Regions from separate parts of the Paenibacillus pasadenensis genome, predicted to be linked through region 1. Evidence: predicted binding sites of a transcription regulator. Region 1 holds the regulator's gene; the other holds the start of a gene.

Evidence for each region. Region 1 encodes CtsR, which represses protease genes until heat stress. Its sites were predicted from a motif close to ATGGTCAATAAAGGTCAAACA; they were not measured.
Region 2: the regulator CtsR is predicted to act here: its motif matches at 1,492-1,512, upstream of clpP (ATP-dependent Clp endopeptidase proteolytic subunit ClpP).

Annotation. Positions count from the first base shown of each region.
Region 1 is NZ_NFEZ01000004.1:650,191-657,824, forward strand. Features, by position in the region: rRNA gene B8V81_RS12405 (23S ribosomal RNA) at 1-651, shown strand, start outside; rRNA gene rrf (5S ribosomal RNA) at 737-853, shown strand; gene B8V81_RS12415 (threonine aldolase family protein) at 992-2,104, shown strand; gene B8V81_RS12420 (GNAT family N-acetyltransferase) at 2,259-3,473, shown strand; gene B8V81_RS12425 (CtsR family transcriptional regulator) at 3,794-4,258, shown strand; gene mcsA (protein-arginine kinase activator protein McsA) at 4,283-4,816, shown strand; gene mcsB (protein-arginine kinase McsB) at 4,960-6,045, shown strand; gene clpC (ATP-dependent protease ATP-binding subunit ClpC) at 6,042-7,634, shown strand, end outside.
Region 2 is NZ_NFEZ01000004.1:256,083-263,716, reverse strand. Features, by position in the region: gene B8V81_RS10905 (sugar-binding transcriptional regulator) at 1-1,002, opposite strand, end outside; tRNA gene B8V81_RS10900 (tRNA-Arg) at 1,273-1,347, shown strand; gene clpP (ATP-dependent Clp endopeptidase proteolytic subunit ClpP) at 1,594-2,175, shown strand; gene B8V81_RS10890 (SIMPL domain-containing protein) at 2,332-3,123, opposite strand; gene B8V81_RS10885 (HPr family phosphocarrier protein) at 3,303-3,572, opposite strand; gene whiA (DNA-binding protein WhiA) at 3,725-4,657, opposite strand; gene B8V81_RS10875 (gluconeogenesis factor YvcK family protein) at 4,665-5,654, opposite strand; gene rapZ (RNase adapter RapZ) at 5,667-6,548, opposite strand; gene B8V81_RS10865 (ROK family glucokinase) at 6,615-7,565, opposite strand.

The DNA.
Region 1 (7,634 bases):
AGTTTGACTGGGGCGGTCGCCTCCTAAAATGTAACGGAGGCGCCCAAAGGTTCCCTCAGAATGGTTGGAAATCATTCGAAGCGTGCAAAGGCATAAGGGAGCTTGACTGCGAGACCAACAAGTCGAGCAGGGACGAAAGTCGGGCTTAGTGATCCGGTGGTACCGAATGGAAGGGCCATCGCTCAACGGATAAAAGCTACCCTGGGGATAACAGGCTTATCTCCCCCAAGAGTCCACATCGACGGGGAGGTTTGGCACCTCGATGTCGGCTCATCGCATCCTGGGGCTGAAGTAGGTCCCAAGGGTTGGGCTGTTCGCCCATTAAAGCGGTACGCGAGCTGGGTTCAGAACGTCGTGAGACAGTTCGGTCCCTATCTGTCGTGGGCGTAGGAAATTTGAGAGGAGCTGTCCTTAGTACGAGAGGACCGGGATGGACGTACCGCTGGTGTACCAGTTGTTCCGCCAGGAGCACCGCTGGGTAGCTACGTACGGACGGGATAAGCGCTGAAAGCATCTAAGCGCGAAGCCCCCCTCAAGATGAGATTTCCCAGTATGTAAGACCCCTGGAAGACGACCAGGTCGATAGGCTCGAGGTGGAAGCGCGGCAACGTGTGCAGCTGACGAGTACTAATCGGTCGAGGGCTTATCCTATTCAAGCAAGAACCAGCCGGTCAGCACGGCATTTCGTTCGATCCAGTTTTCAGGGCGCAAGCCTACGCCTTGAGCAAGCAGGACGTTTGGTGGCGATGGCGGAAGGGAACCACGCGTACCCATCCCGAACACGACCGTTAAGCCTTCCAGCGCCGATGGTACTTGGACCGCAGGGTCCTGGGAGAGTAGGACGTCGCCAAGCACTTGCAATCACGAGCCGCCGCATCTTCGGATGCGGCGGCTTTTTGCATTGGGTCGAAATGTAACCGCTATACTTGCTTCTTGCCGTCTGATTCTGGTATACCTGCATCAAGGGTTTCAATTTGAAAGGAGAGTCAGCATGGGAACAACGAACGGGCTTGCAGAGAGCTTCGCTCAGGCCGCGCATGTCGTCACCGGCAGCAGCAAGCGCTCGATGCGGATGCTGACGCAGGCTTTCGACGAGATGGACGTCGACCAGGCAAGCGACATGTACGGGAAAGGAGAGGTGATCGAAGCTTTCCAAACGAAGCTGGCGAAGCTGCTGGGCAAGGAAGCGGCGGTCTTTTTCCCAAGCGGTACGATGGCGCAGCAGATCGCCCTGCGGATCTGGTGCGATCGCAAAGGCATTCGCAAGGCGGCTTACCATCCGCTATGCCATCTGGAGATTCATGAGGAAAAAGGATTGCATGAGCTGCATGGCATCGAGCCGGTGCTGCTGGGCGATGCGGACCGGCTCATCACGCTGCAGGACGTGCAGGAGATGGGGAACGTCGGCTGCCTGCTGCTTGAGCTGCCGCAGCGGGAAATCGGCGGGCAGCTGCCTCCGTTTGAGGAGCTGGAGGCGATCTCGGCCTGGTGCCGGGAAAACGGCATTCCGCTTCATCTGGACGGGGCGCGCCTGTTTGAGATCGTTCCGTATTACGGACGCTCGGAGGCGGAGATCTGCCGCTTGTTCGACAGCGTGTACGTCTCTTTTTACAAAGGTCTCGGAGGCATCGCGGGCGCGGTGCTGGCCGGAGATACGCAGCTCGCGGCCGAGGCCAAGGTGTGGAAGCGCCGGCATGGCGGCGATCTAATCAGCCTCTATCCGTATATCGTCAGCTCCGACTACTATCTGGATCTACGTCGGCCGAGGATGAGCCGGTATTATGAGGGCGCCAAGGATCTGGCCCGCCGCCTGAACGGCGTGACGGGACTTCGCACCGTACCGGAGACGCCGGTGTCGAACATGTTCCATCTCCATGCGGAGCTGCCGGCGCAGCAGGCTGCCGATCTGTTCGAGCAGGCCGCTCGGGAGACGGGAGTAGCTTTGGTCGGATATGTCAAAGAAAAAACGGCCACCTCTTGCGTCAGCGAGCTGTCGATCGGAGACCGATACGAGGACGTGCCGCCGGAAAAGCTAGAGCAGGCGCTGTCGCTGCTCGATCTGCTGTTCCGGGAGGCCGGCTGCGAGGCTTCGGAGTCCAATTAACAGATGCGGGCTGCGCGGCGGGCTCCGAGTCGAAGGAACGGGCGACATGCCGTGTCCGGCGTGACCGGACACATATAGGCAGCGAAACGCAAGAGCCATATTCAGATGAGGCTCGTCGTAAGGAAGAACATGGACCAAAAAAGGAGGAGCGAGCATGGAAATTCGCAAGCTGCGTCCGGAGGAAATGGACGAGCATCTGAAGCTGAGCCAGTACGCCTTTCAATACGTCATGTCGCCGGAGGAGCTGGAGAGGGCGCATCGGACAAGAAAGCCTGAGCAGCTGTGGGTAGCGGTCGAGGAAGGGCGGATCCGCTCGCAAGTGCTTGTCCTGCCCTTGACGGCATACGTGCAGGGACGCAAGTTCGCCATGGGCGGAGTGGCGGCCGTCGCGAGCTGGCCGGAGGAGCGCCGGAAGGGCCATATCGCGCAGCTGCTGCGCCGTTCGCTGGAAGAGATGAAGGAGCGGGGGCAGACGCTGTCCATGCTCGCTCCGTTCAGCATCGGGTTCTATCGGCGCTTCGGCTGGGAGCTGTGCGCCGACCGGATCCGGTTTACGATCCCGAGGGACAAGCTGCCTCCGCGCAAGCTCACGCCGGGCTTTATCGAGCGGGTCGATCCGGCTCAGCCGGACATCCGGCAGTCTTTGCAGGAGCTTTACGAGGAGTATGCCTCCGGCTTTCAAATCGCGCTCTCCCGGGAGTCCGACTGGTGGGACGACTCGGTGCTGCGGCGCAAGTCGGGACATGCGGCGATTTACCGCTCCGAAGGCGGGGCGGCCGAAGGCTATGCGCTGTACCAGGTCAAGGAGCGCAAGCTGACCGTACATGAGCTTGTCTACTTGAGCGAGGAAGCGAGAGAGGGGCTTTGGACCTTTTTCGGCCAGCATGACTCGATGATCGACCAAGTCCAGTTCGAAAGCTACAAAGGTGACCCGCTGCCGTTCCTGCTGCCGGATCCGCGCATCGAGCAAGCCGTGCAACCCTACTTCATGGCGCGGATCGTCGATGCGGAGGCGTTCATCGAAGCGTATCCGTTCCTGCCGGGACCGGCAAGATCGTGGACGATGATCGTGGAGGATGAGCATGCGCCATGGAACGACGGCAGCTGGGAGCTGGCGGTCGACGAGCGGGGAAAAGGCTCGCTGCGCAAGCTCTCCGGACAGCCGGCGGACAACGGGGCGCCATTTGCCGAGAGCGCTGCGGCAGTTGCGCTGCGCGGCGGCATCGGCAGCTGGACGGCGCTGTTCACCGGCTACGCCGGTCCGCGGGAGCTCTTGGCGGCGGGCGGCCTGACGGGGCCGGCGGCGGAGCTGAAGGCTTTGGCCGAGCGCATGGAGCCGCGCATGCCGAATTTGATGGACTTTTTCTAGGTATAAAGAGGAACGACTTGTCCCAAGCTGGTAAAAGGCATGGGACAAGCCGGTTTTCCGCCGTGCGGCTTCCTTGCCTGGAGCGCTTGACGTTTCAGAGAAAAAGCGTATAATTAAGTCATAAGTCAAAGAAAGTCAAAGTCAGTTGCGGCGCCCCGCCTTTCCGGATCAGATTCCGGCGAGCTAGCGGAGCTTTCTCGTACCAGCGGATGTTTCGTCACGCTTTCAGGGGAATGCTACAGGGATGCAATTCGGGCATTGGCTTTTTGGCTTACCGCCATTTTTCATCGTACAGGTGCCAGCATAGGGAGGTTGGTGATATGCGAAATATTTCCGATGCCCTGGAGCAGCACTTGAAGCTGCTGCTGCAGGAAAGTCCCGACGGCGCGGTCGAGATCCAGCGCAACGAGCTTGCGGACCGGTTTTCCTGCGTGCCGTCCCAGATCAACTACGTCATCAGCACGCGCTTCACGCTCGAAAAGGGCTATCTTGTCGAGAGCAAGCGAGGAGGCGGAGGCTATATCCGCATCCAGCGCATCGAGCTGCCGGCGATGAAGGCGATTCATGGCCATATCCATCATACGATCGGCTCGCAGGTCGACCAAAATGCGGCAGACGGCCTGATCTACCAGCTGGAGGAAGCGACGATCATTTCGAGGCGCGAGGGCAATCTGCTGCGGGCGGCCGTCTGCAGAGAGACGATCGCCGTCAAGCTGCCGCAGCGCGACGAGCTGCGGGCCCGGCTGCTGAAGGCGATGCTGATCTCGCTTTTGGGTAAGGAATAGGGAGCGCAAGGAGGGGATGACGGCATGCTTTGTCAGGAATGCGGCAAAAGGCCGGCTACGCTTCATTTTACGAAAATCATCAACGGCGACAAGAACGAGTTCCATATTTGCGAATCCTGCGCCCGCGAGCGGGGAGAAGGGCTGCCCGGATCGCCGAACGGCTTTTCGATCCATAGCCTGCTGTCGGGGCTGATGGACTTCGATCCCGCCGGCAAAGGCAGCCTGCAGGGGCAGACGCCCGCTCCGCCGCCCCGCTGCGAGGAGTGCGGCTTGACCTATCCGCAGTTCAAGAAGCTCGGACGCTTCGGCTGCAGCTCGTGCTACAAGCATTTCGGAGATCGGCTCGATCCGCTGTTCAAGCGGGTGCACGGCAGCACGGCGCATGTGGGCAAGATTCCGCAGCGCTCGGGCGGACGGATCAAGACCCGGCGCGAAATCGACCGGCTGCGGCAGGAGATGCAGAGCTCGATCCAGAATGAAGAATTCGAGACGGCGGCCAAGCTCCGGGACGAGATTCGACTGCTGGAGAAGCAGCTGCAGAGCGCCGAGCCCGGCTGAGCGCATGGAGCAGAGGCGGATTCCAAGCTCCGGGACGAGATTCGACTGCTGGAGAAGCAGCTGCAGAGCGCCGAGCCCGGCTGAGCGCATGGAGCAGAGGCGGATTCGATCTCGAATTCGCGAAGTCGAGAGGAGGATGGGATGTGGCAGCAGGCCGCTTTGCGCAAAACGCGCTGAGTGAATGGATGAAGGGCGAAGGCCCGGACTCCGATATCGTTTTCAGCAGCAGGGTGCGGGTGGCTCGCAACCTGAAGGGCTTTCCATTCCCGATCCTGGCTACGGGCCAGCATGCGGCGGAGGTCAAGAACAAGCTGATCGCCGTCGCCAAGGAAGGAAAGCTCGATGCCGTCGGCACGTTCGAGACGGTCGATCTGGCCGAGCTGAGCGAGCTGGAGCGCCGCGTGCTGGTGGAGAAGCATCTGATCAGCCCGGCGCTCGCCGGCGAGTCGAGAGCGGGAGCCGTCGTCGTCAGCGACAACGAGGCGATCAGCATCATGATTAACGAAGAAGACCATCTTCGCATTCAATGTCTATATCCGGGCTTCCAGGTGCAGGAGGCGTGGCGGCTTGCCAGCCGGATCGACGACATCTATGAAGAGGCAACGGAATATGCTTTCGACGAGAAGCGCGGCTTCTTGACGAGTTGTCCGACGAACGTCGGCACGGGCATCCGGGCGTCGGTCATGATGCATCTGCCGGCGCTCGTCATGACCCAGCAGATCAACCGCATTCTGTCGGCGATCACGCAGGTCGGCTTGGCGGTAAGGGGGCTGTACGGCGAAGGCAGCGAGGCGCTGGGCAACTTGTTCCAGATCTCGAACCAGATCACGCTCGGCCAGTCCGAGGACGAGATCATCGACAACCTGCACGGCGTCGTGCGTCAGATCATCGAGCATGAAAAGGCGGCGAGGCAGCGGCTGCTGCAGGAATCCAGGCTCCGCCTGGAGGACCGCGTGAAGCGCTCCTACGGCATCCTGTCGCATGCCGCGATCATGGATTCCAAGGAGTCCGCGCAGCGGCTGTCCGACGTGCGGCTCGGCATCGACCTGGGACTGATTGGCCACGTATCCCCGCAGGTTATGAATGAGTTGATGGTCATGACGCAGCCGGGCTTCCTGCAGCAGGCATTCGAGGAGAAAATGAATACGGAGCAGCGGGACATGCGGCGCGCGGAGCTTATCCGCGGGCAGCTGGCATCCCGATCCCAAGACGGAGGTGCTTACGAATGATGTTTGGACGATTCACGGAACGCGCGCAGAAGGTGCTGGCACTGGCCCAGGAAGAGGCGGTGCGGCTTGGACATAACAATATCGGCACGGAGCACATCCTGCTCGGCCTGATCCGCGAGGGCGAGGGCATCGCCGCCAAGGCGCTGATCGCGCTCGGCCTCGGTCTCGAGAAGATCCAGGACGAGGTGGAGTCGCTCATCGGACGCGGGCAGGAGCAGCCGAGCAACATCGCTTATACGCCGCGCGCCAAAAAGGTCATCGAGCTGTCGATGGACGAAGCCCGCAAGCTCGGCCATACGTACGTCGGCACGGAGCATATCCTGCTCGGCCTGATCCGCGAGGGCGAGGGCGTCGCCGCCCGCGTGCTGAACAACCTCGGCATCAGCCTCAACAAGGCGCGCCAGCAGGTGCTGCAGCTGCTCGGCAGCAGCGAGGCCGTCTCCAGCAATCACGGCGCTCCGGCGAACGTGAGCACGCCGACGCTGGACGGCCTGGCGCGCGACCTGACGGCATCCGCCCGCGAGAACAACCTCGATCCGGTCATCGGCCGCAGCAAGGAGATCGAGCGCGTCATCCAGGTGCTCAGCCGCCGCACGAAGAACAATCCCGTGCTGATCGGCGAGCCCGGCGTCGGCAAGACGGCGATCGCCGAGGGCCTCGCCCAGAAGATCGTCGCCAACGAGATTCCCGAAACGCTGCGCGACAAGCGCGTCATGACGCTCGATATGGGCTCGGTCGTAGCGGGCACGAAGTACCGCGGCGAGTTCGAGGACCGGTTGAAGAAAATCATGGATGAGATCCGCCAGGCCGGCAACATCGTGCTGTTCATCGACGAGCTGCACACGCTGATCGGCGCAGGCGGAGCGGAGGGCGCGATCGACGCCTCCAACATCCTCAAGCCGGCGCTGGCGCGCGGCGAGCTGCAGTGCATCGGCGCCACGACGCTGGACGAATACCGCAAGTACATCGAGAAGGACGCCGCGCTCGAGCGCCGCTTCCAGCCGATCACGGTCGACCAGCCGACGCCGGACGAGGCGATCCAGATCCTGCATGGCCTGCGCGACCGCTACGAGGCGCATCATCGCGTGAAAATTACCGACGAGGCGATCGAGGCGGCCGTCAAGCTGTCGGACCGCTACATCACGGACCGCTTCCTGCCGGACAAGGCGATCGACCTGATCGACGAGGCGAGCTCCAAGGTAAGGCTCCATACGTACACGATTCCGCCGGATCTCAAGCAGCTCGAAGGCCGGCTGGACGAAGTGCGCAAGGAGAAGGACGCCGCCGTGCAGAGCCAGGAGTTCGAAAAAGCGGCCGCGCTTCGCGATACCGAGCAGAAGATCCGCGAGGAGCTCGATACGACGAAGAACAGCTGGAAGGAAAAGCAGGGGCGCACCGATTCCGAAGTAACGCCGGACGACATCGCTCAGGTCGTCGCCGGCTGGACCGGCATCCCCGTCGTCAAGCTGGCGGAGGAGGAGACGCAGCGCTTGCTCAAGATGGAGGAGATCCTGCACGACCGCGTCATCGGGCAATCCGATGCGGTCAAGGCCGTCTCCCGCGCCGTGCGCCGCTCGCGCGCCGGACTC
Region 2 (7,634 bases), 390 kb from region 1:
CAGCGCGGCCGCCTCGTCGGTCACGAGCACATCCTCGTGGCCGAAGCGCAGCACCGCCGCGATCGCTTCGGCCTTGGACCTGCCGCCGGCGACGGCGATGACGACCTCGGTCGTCATGATATCCTCGAGCCGGATGCCGGCGGTCGGCATCTTGTGCACGACGGACCCGGCCCGGTCGAAGTAGTAGCCCCACGCCTCGGCGAGCGCCCCCTCCTGGCGGAGCTCCTCGACGACATCCGATTCCACTCGCCGTCGCCGCGCCATCGTCATCGCATCGCCGATGCCGTGGATGACGATGCGGGCTCCGCGGATGACGCCGACGACCTCTTTGACGCCGGGCTCGTGCATGAGGCTCGTATAGGCCTCCTCGCTCAGATGGTCCGGCACATGCAGCATCCGGTACTGGGCGCCGGTGCGCTTGGCCATCGCCGAGACGATCGTGCTCGCCTGGTACTCCAGGCTCTCTCCGAGCCCGCCCCTGGCCGGTACGAACAGATTGCTCGGATGCGGGACGGGGGCGTTCAGATGGCTCGCCACCTGTGCGAGCGTGGAGCCGCCGGTGACGGCGACGACGTCGCCCTCCCGCAGCTGTCCCAGCAGGGCGGACGCCCCGGCGCGTCCGAGCTCCCGCTTCGTGCTAGCGGAGTGGTCGGAGTCGCCCGGCACGATGACGACCTTGCTCAGGCCGAAGCGCGTCCGCAGCTGCTCCTCCAGGTTGGACAGGCCGAGCAGTCCGCTCAGCACCGGCTCCATCTCCTCGAGCAGGCGCCGGCCGCTCTGGCTGACGCGCATGCCGGAGGCGTTGATCTCCAGGAAGCCCTGCTCCTTGAGGAAGTCGGTCTCGGCCCGAAGCACCCGCTCGGTCATGCCGAGCGCCGAAGCGAGCGAGCGGCGGCCGATCATGTCCGCCACGAGCACCTGATGGAGAATCCCATAGCGGAGACGGACCGTCTCCAGCAGATCGGGCACCAGCTGACGCTGCAAATCAATAAGGCTGCGCATGAGCGCTCCAACTCCACTCGTTAGCTATCCGTACGGGACAATTAATGTCCCAGCTATTCAATAAACGTCCCACAACCTCATTGTACTCCTTCTGCCGAGGACCCGCAAGGGACCTTTACCCGATGAAAACGGTTGCCGACACGCCTTTCGGCCTAAATGTTTTCCAGCAGTTGCAGGGAAACGGAGCCCTCCGGAAGCCGGACAGGTTAGTGTTGCTTTTTCTGGCAGGCTGTTATACAATCTTAGACGTTACGCTTTTCAAGCATACATGCGCCCGTGGTCCAATGGATATGACGTAGGCCTCCGGAGCCTGAGATCTAGGTTCGATTCCTAGCGGGCGCGCCAATCATTTACATCATGCTTTTCCGATACATGGGATCGCGCCCCTCCAGGGCGCGATCCTTTTTTGTTTTTGCAAGCCTCGTTTAAGAGGCGCCCGAGCCGGTTAAAATGGGCTATTGAACCGGCTTGGCGAAGCCGTCTCCGACCTCTTTGACCAAATTTGACTTTAACAATCGATTCTCGTAGAATGAAAAAAGCACCTGCAGTGACAACCTTAATGAGGATATAAGGAGGGACTTGCACATGAACATGAACTACGTGCCTATGGTCATCGAGCAGAGCAACCGCGGCGAGCGCGCCTACGACATCTACTCGAGGCTGCTCAAGGACCGCATCATCTTCCTCGGTACCGGCATCAACGACATGGTCGCCAACTCCGTCATCGCCCAGCTGCTGTTCCTCGCCGCCGACGATCCGGAGAAGGACATCTCCATCTACATCAACAGCCCCGGCGGCTCCATCACGTCCGGCATGGCGATTTACGACACGATGCAGTTCATCAAGCCTGACGTCTCGACGATCTGCGTCGGCATGGCCGCCTCGATGGGCGCGTTCCTGCTGGCCGCGGGCGCCAAGGGCAAGCGCTACGCGCTGCCGAACAGCGAGGTCATGATCCATCAGCCGCTCGGCGGAGCCGAAGGCCAGGCCAGCGACATCGAGATCCGCGCGCGCCGCATCCTCCAGATGCGCGACAAGCTCAACCATATTCTCGCCGAGCGTTCCGGTCAGCCGCTGGAGCGCATTGAGAAGGACACCGACCGCGACTACTTCATGAGCGCGGACGCCGCCCGCGAGTACGGCCTCGTCGACAAGGTCATCGAGAAGCTGTAAGCCAGGCTGCGACAGGCAAAAAGCGCCGCCCCTTCCGAATCGGAAGGGGCGGCGCTTTGCGTTTCGACGCTCTCGCGGCCGTCGCGGGCACGCGCGCAGGCCATCCTGCGCGGCGCCGCGGCTGCCGCGGCAGACCGGGGCTGGCCGAGAGCTATGCTACTTCAGCTGGTACACGACGGTCAGCTGGCCTTGCACGTCGACCTGGCCCGGCTCGACGGAGGTCGAAGCGCTGTCGCTGGCAGCCATGGCCTTCATCTGCGCCATCTCGCGGTACACCGGCACGGCCTGCGCGCCGTTCTCGGTGATGTTCACGACCGGACCGAGCGAGCGGCCCGCAGCGGCGGCAAGCGCCTCCGCCTTGACGCGCGCGTTGTCGAGCGCTTTTTTGAGCGCGTCGTTCGTATACGCGTCCGTCTTTTCCGTGCCGAAGGAGACGCCGCTGATCTGGTTCGCGCCCGCGCTTCCGAGGCTGTCGAGCAGCTCCCCGGTCTTGTCGATGCTGCGCCAGGAGATGCTCAGCTCATGCGTCGCCGTATAGCCGGTCAGCACCTGGCCTTCCTTTTCGGTGTAGCGGTACTGCGGCTGCACGTAGTAGGACGTCGTCTTCAGATCCTTGTCCGCCAGACTGTAGGTTCCTTTAAGCATTTTGACGACCGCGTCGTACCGCTTGGCCGCTCCGGCCTGAGCCTCCTTCGCCGTCTTGGCCGTCACGTTCACGCCCGCTGTGACATACGCGATGTCCGGCGCCACCGACAGCTTGCCTACGCCTTGCACTGCGATCGTGTTCTCCATCGCCGCTCCTTGCTCCGCCGCATAGACGGGCTTTGATCCCGAGTCCAGCACGCCGGCTCCGTTCAGAGCCAGCAGCGATCCTGCCGTCAGCGAGGCCGCCAGCAGCAGCACCTTGCCTTGACTTGCCAGCTTGCCGAATCCTTGTTTGCTTCCCATATCTGTTCGCCTCCGTTTCGGTTTGTCCTTTGAAACGCTCGCCCGCCTGAAAATGTTGCACATACAGGTCAGGATTCCCAACGGGGGCTTCAGCCAATGGCCAAAACGCAAAAAAAGCCCCCGGATCGGGAGCCTCGGGAGCCGCAGCGAATCAAGCTTGGGGACCGGCAGGCCGAGACCTACTGGTTCTCCAGCTCTTCCTTGCTGACGAGCGATACTAAAGCGTTTACAGCCTGCTCGGCGTCCGAACCTTCGGCACTGATGTGAACTTCGGTGCCGGAGCTGATGGCAAGGCTCATGATGCCCATGATGGACTTGGCGTTCACTTTTTTCTCGTCCTTCTCGACAAAGATCTCGGAGGAGAATTTATTCGCTTCCTGGACGAAGAGCGCGGCCGGTCTTGCGTGAAGACCCGTCTTCAGTCTCACGACTACGGGTTGTCTTGTCATGAACTCTATACCCCCTAATCCTAATTCATTGCTGCATGGCCGCCGGAAGGCGAACGTGAGGCATGCTCTTGCAAAGGGCCGCCGGGTGGAACGGACCTTACCTTGCGTGACAATTGCTTTCATTATACCATCGGCCGGCGCAACATGAAAGTTCAGCTTCCCCGGATTTTTTCGGCGAGCTCGTCGATCTTGCGCAATCGGTGGTTGACCCCGGACTTGCTGACGGAGCCCTTGAGCATCTCGCCGACTTCCTTGAGGTTCATGTCAGGATGCTGCAGCCGGATCTCCGCCACCTCCCGCAGCTTCTCGGGCAGGTTCTCGAGGCCGAGCTCCTTTTGCAGCAGCCGGATGTTGTCGATCTGGCGCACGGCCGCGCCGATCGTCTTGTTGAGATTGGCCGTCTCGCAGTTGACGATCCGGTTCACCGAGTTGCGCATGTCGCGCATGATGCGGACATCCTCGAACTTGAACAGCGCCTGATGCGCGCCGATGATATTCAGCAGCTCGATGATCTTCTCGCCTTCCTTGATGTAAAAGACGAAGCCCTTCTTGCGCTCGATGCAGCGGGCGTTGAGGCCGAACTTGTTGGCGAGCGTGACGAGCGCGGAGCAATGCTCCTCGTACATGCAGGCGATCTCCAGATGGTAGGACGAGCCCTCCGGATTGTTGACCGAGCCGCCGGCGAGGAACGCGCCGCGCATGTAGGCTCGCTTGCAGCATGGCTTGCGGATCATGTCCTTGTCGATGCCCTGGTTGAACATGAAGCCCTCGGAGACGATGTTCAGCTCCTTGAGGATCTCCTGCACCCGCGCCGGGATGCGCACGATGTAGACGTTGTTCTTCTTGAGCCGCATCTTCTTGCGCACCAGCAGCTCCGTATGCACGTCGAACAGCTTCTTGATGAGGCTGTAGATTCTGCGGGCGATGGCTGCATTCTCGGTGGAGATGTCCAGAATGACCTTGCGGCTGGACAGATGCACCGAGCCGTTCATGCGGATGAGCGCGGAAAGCTCCGCCTGCTCGCAGCAGGCATCCTGGTTCTCGACGAGCGTCAGCTCTTTTTTGGTTTGAGCGGCGAAGGACATCCCTCTCTCACCCCTTTCGGTCCATCCAGCTGTCGACGAGCTGGTAGATATGATGGCTCAGCCGCACGGCGTCATGCCGCAGGTAGGTGCGGAACAGCACGAGCCGGTCGGCGATGACTTTGTAGCCTTGACGCGTCACCTCGTCCAGATCGAGCTGGACCGCCTGGGCGCCCATCTCGGCATAGCGGTCCTGCACCTGCGGCGGAATCTCGCCGTCGTTGACGATGATGTAGTCGAACAACTGGTGGCCGACGTGGCGCTCGATCGCCTCCAGATGATCGCTCACCGAGTAGCCGTCCGTCTCCCCCGGCTGGGTCATAACGTTGCAGATGAAAATTTTGATCGCGCTCGACTGCACGATGCAGTCGGCGAGCTTGGGCACGAGCAGGTTCGGAATGATGCTCGTGTACAGGCTGCCCGGTCCGATCAGGATGGCGTCGGCCTCCTGGATCGCCAGGCACGCCTCCTCGAGCGGCTCCACGTCCGCCGGCTCGATGAATACCCGCTTGATCGGCTGGCCCGCCAGCGGAATGCTCGACTCGCCTTCGACGATCGAGCCGTCCGCGAGCTCCGCCTTGAGCACGATCGACTGGTCGGACGCCGGCAACACCGTGCCGCGCACGGCAAGCACGCGGCTCAGCTCGCGGATGCCGGTGACGAAGTCGCCGGAGATGTCCGTCATCGCCGCCAGCATCAGGTTGCCCAGGCTATGTCCGGCCAGGCCGGTGCCATTGGAGAAGCGGTACTGGAGCATCTCGGAAAGCAGCGGCTCCACGTCCGCGAGCGCGATCAGCACATTGCGGATGTCGCCCGGAGGCGGCATCTGCAGCTCGCTGCGCAGCACGCCGGAGCTGCCGCCGTCGTCGGCGACCGTGACGATCGCCGTAATGTCGAGGGGCTTCTCCTTCAGGCCGCGCAGCATGACCGACAGGCCGGTCCCGCCTCCGATGACGACGATCTTGGGGTTTTTCGGGTCCGCAGACCTTTTTCTTGCCATTGCACTCCCGCCTTAGGGGCGATCGCGGTCAGCATCGCGATGGCTGACCCGGACCGACTCCGTCTCGCTGCTGCCGAGCATCCGCCCGAGATATTCCGCTATGGCCACGGAGCGGTGCTTGCCTCCCGTGCAGCCGATGCCGATGACGACCTGGCTCTTGCCTTCCTTGCGGTATAAAGGAATGAGGAATTGAAGCATATCCAGCAGCTTGGTCAGAAACGTCTGGGTATCGGGCCATTTCATAACATATTCATATACATCAGGCTCCCGTCCGGTGCGTGGACGAAGGTGATCCACATAATGCGGGTTCGGCAGGAAGCGCACGTCATAGATCAGGTCGGCGTCGATCGGGATGCCGTACTTGAAGCCGAACGAGGTCACATTGACGGAGAAGCGGGACTGCTTGAGGTTCGTGAAGCGCGAGATGATCGCTTCCTTGAGCTGGGCGGGCTTGAGATTGCTCGTATCGATGATCTGGGTCGCCGAGTCCTTGAGCTCCTCCAGCAGGCGGCGCTCCATCGCGATGCCGTCGAGCGGCAGCCCCTCCGGGGCGAGCGGATGGCGGCGGCGGCTCTCCTTGTAGCGGCGCACCAGCACGTTGTCGGTGGCGTCGAGGAACAGGATCTCGTACGGGATCGTGAAATGAGTGCGGATATGCTCCAGCGAATCCGCCAGCGCCGTGAAGAATTCCCGGCCGCGCAGGTCGATGACGAGCGCGACCTTGGCGATCTTGCCGCTCGAGCCGTCGATCAGCTCCGCGAATTTGGGAATGAGGACGGGCGGCAGGTTGTCGACGCAAAAGAAGCCGAGATCCTCGAGGCTTTGCACCGCGATCGTTTTGCCTGCGCCGGACATGCCGGTAATGATGACGAGCTGGGGTGAGTTGGTTTCCATCGGGATTCCCCTTCCTGCGGCTGGATCAAGCCGAAAAGCCGCCGCGCGAGGCGGCGGCGGGCCGAACTAGGAGCGAAGGATGAGGCCGGCCGCTCCGACGACGCCGGCATTGTTGCCGAGCGTGGCCGCGACGATCTCGACGCCTTCCTTGGCTTCCGGCTGCGTATACTTGGCGAACACCTCGCGGATCTGGTCGAACAGGAAATCTCCGGCCTTGGCGACGCCGCCGCCGACGATGAAGCGCTGCGGGTTGAGCGTGACCGCCGTCGCGGCCATCGAGCGGCCGAGGTAGTACGCCGCGCGGTTGACGATGCGGGCCGCCACCTCGTCGCCTTCCTTGGCGGCGTCGATGACTTCCTTGGCCATGAGGTTCGGCACGAGCGACAGGCTCGTCTTGTCCCCGCGGGCGACGGCGTCCTTGGCCATGCGGATGATGCCGGTCGCCGAGGAGACCGTCTCCAGGCAGCCCGTCATGCCGCAGGTGCATTGGATCGCTTCGAGATCCGGCACGATCGACATATGGCCAAGCTCGCCGGCCATGCCGTTGTAGCCTTCATAGATGCGGCCGCCGATGATGACGCCGCCGCCGACGCCCGTGCCGAGCGTGTAGCAGACGCAGTTCGGCACGCCGCGGCCGGCTCCGCCCCACGCCTCGCCAAGCGCGGCCACGTTGGCGTCGTTGTTCACCTTGACGATGACGCCGAGCTGATCCTCGAGCATCTGCTTCAGCGGAACGTTGCGTATGTTCAAATTGTTGGAGAACTTCACGATGCCGTTCGGAATGTCGAGGAATCCGGCGATTCCGACGCCGACGCCGCCTACCTGCTCCCAGGAATGTCCGGTCGCATCGACGATATGGCGAACGTACTTGACGATATTGTCGACGATGCGGTCCGCCCCATGGCTCGCCTCGGTCGGTCCCTCGTACGTCTGGAGCAATTCGCCCGCCGCGCTGCATACTCCAACTTTAATGGCGGTGCCGCCGATATCTGCTCCAACGTAGATCGTCTCTGACATGTGATAGCCACCTCAACGAATTAGTTTAACTTCTTTAGCTACTATAAGCGAAGGCATGGGTTAGGTCAA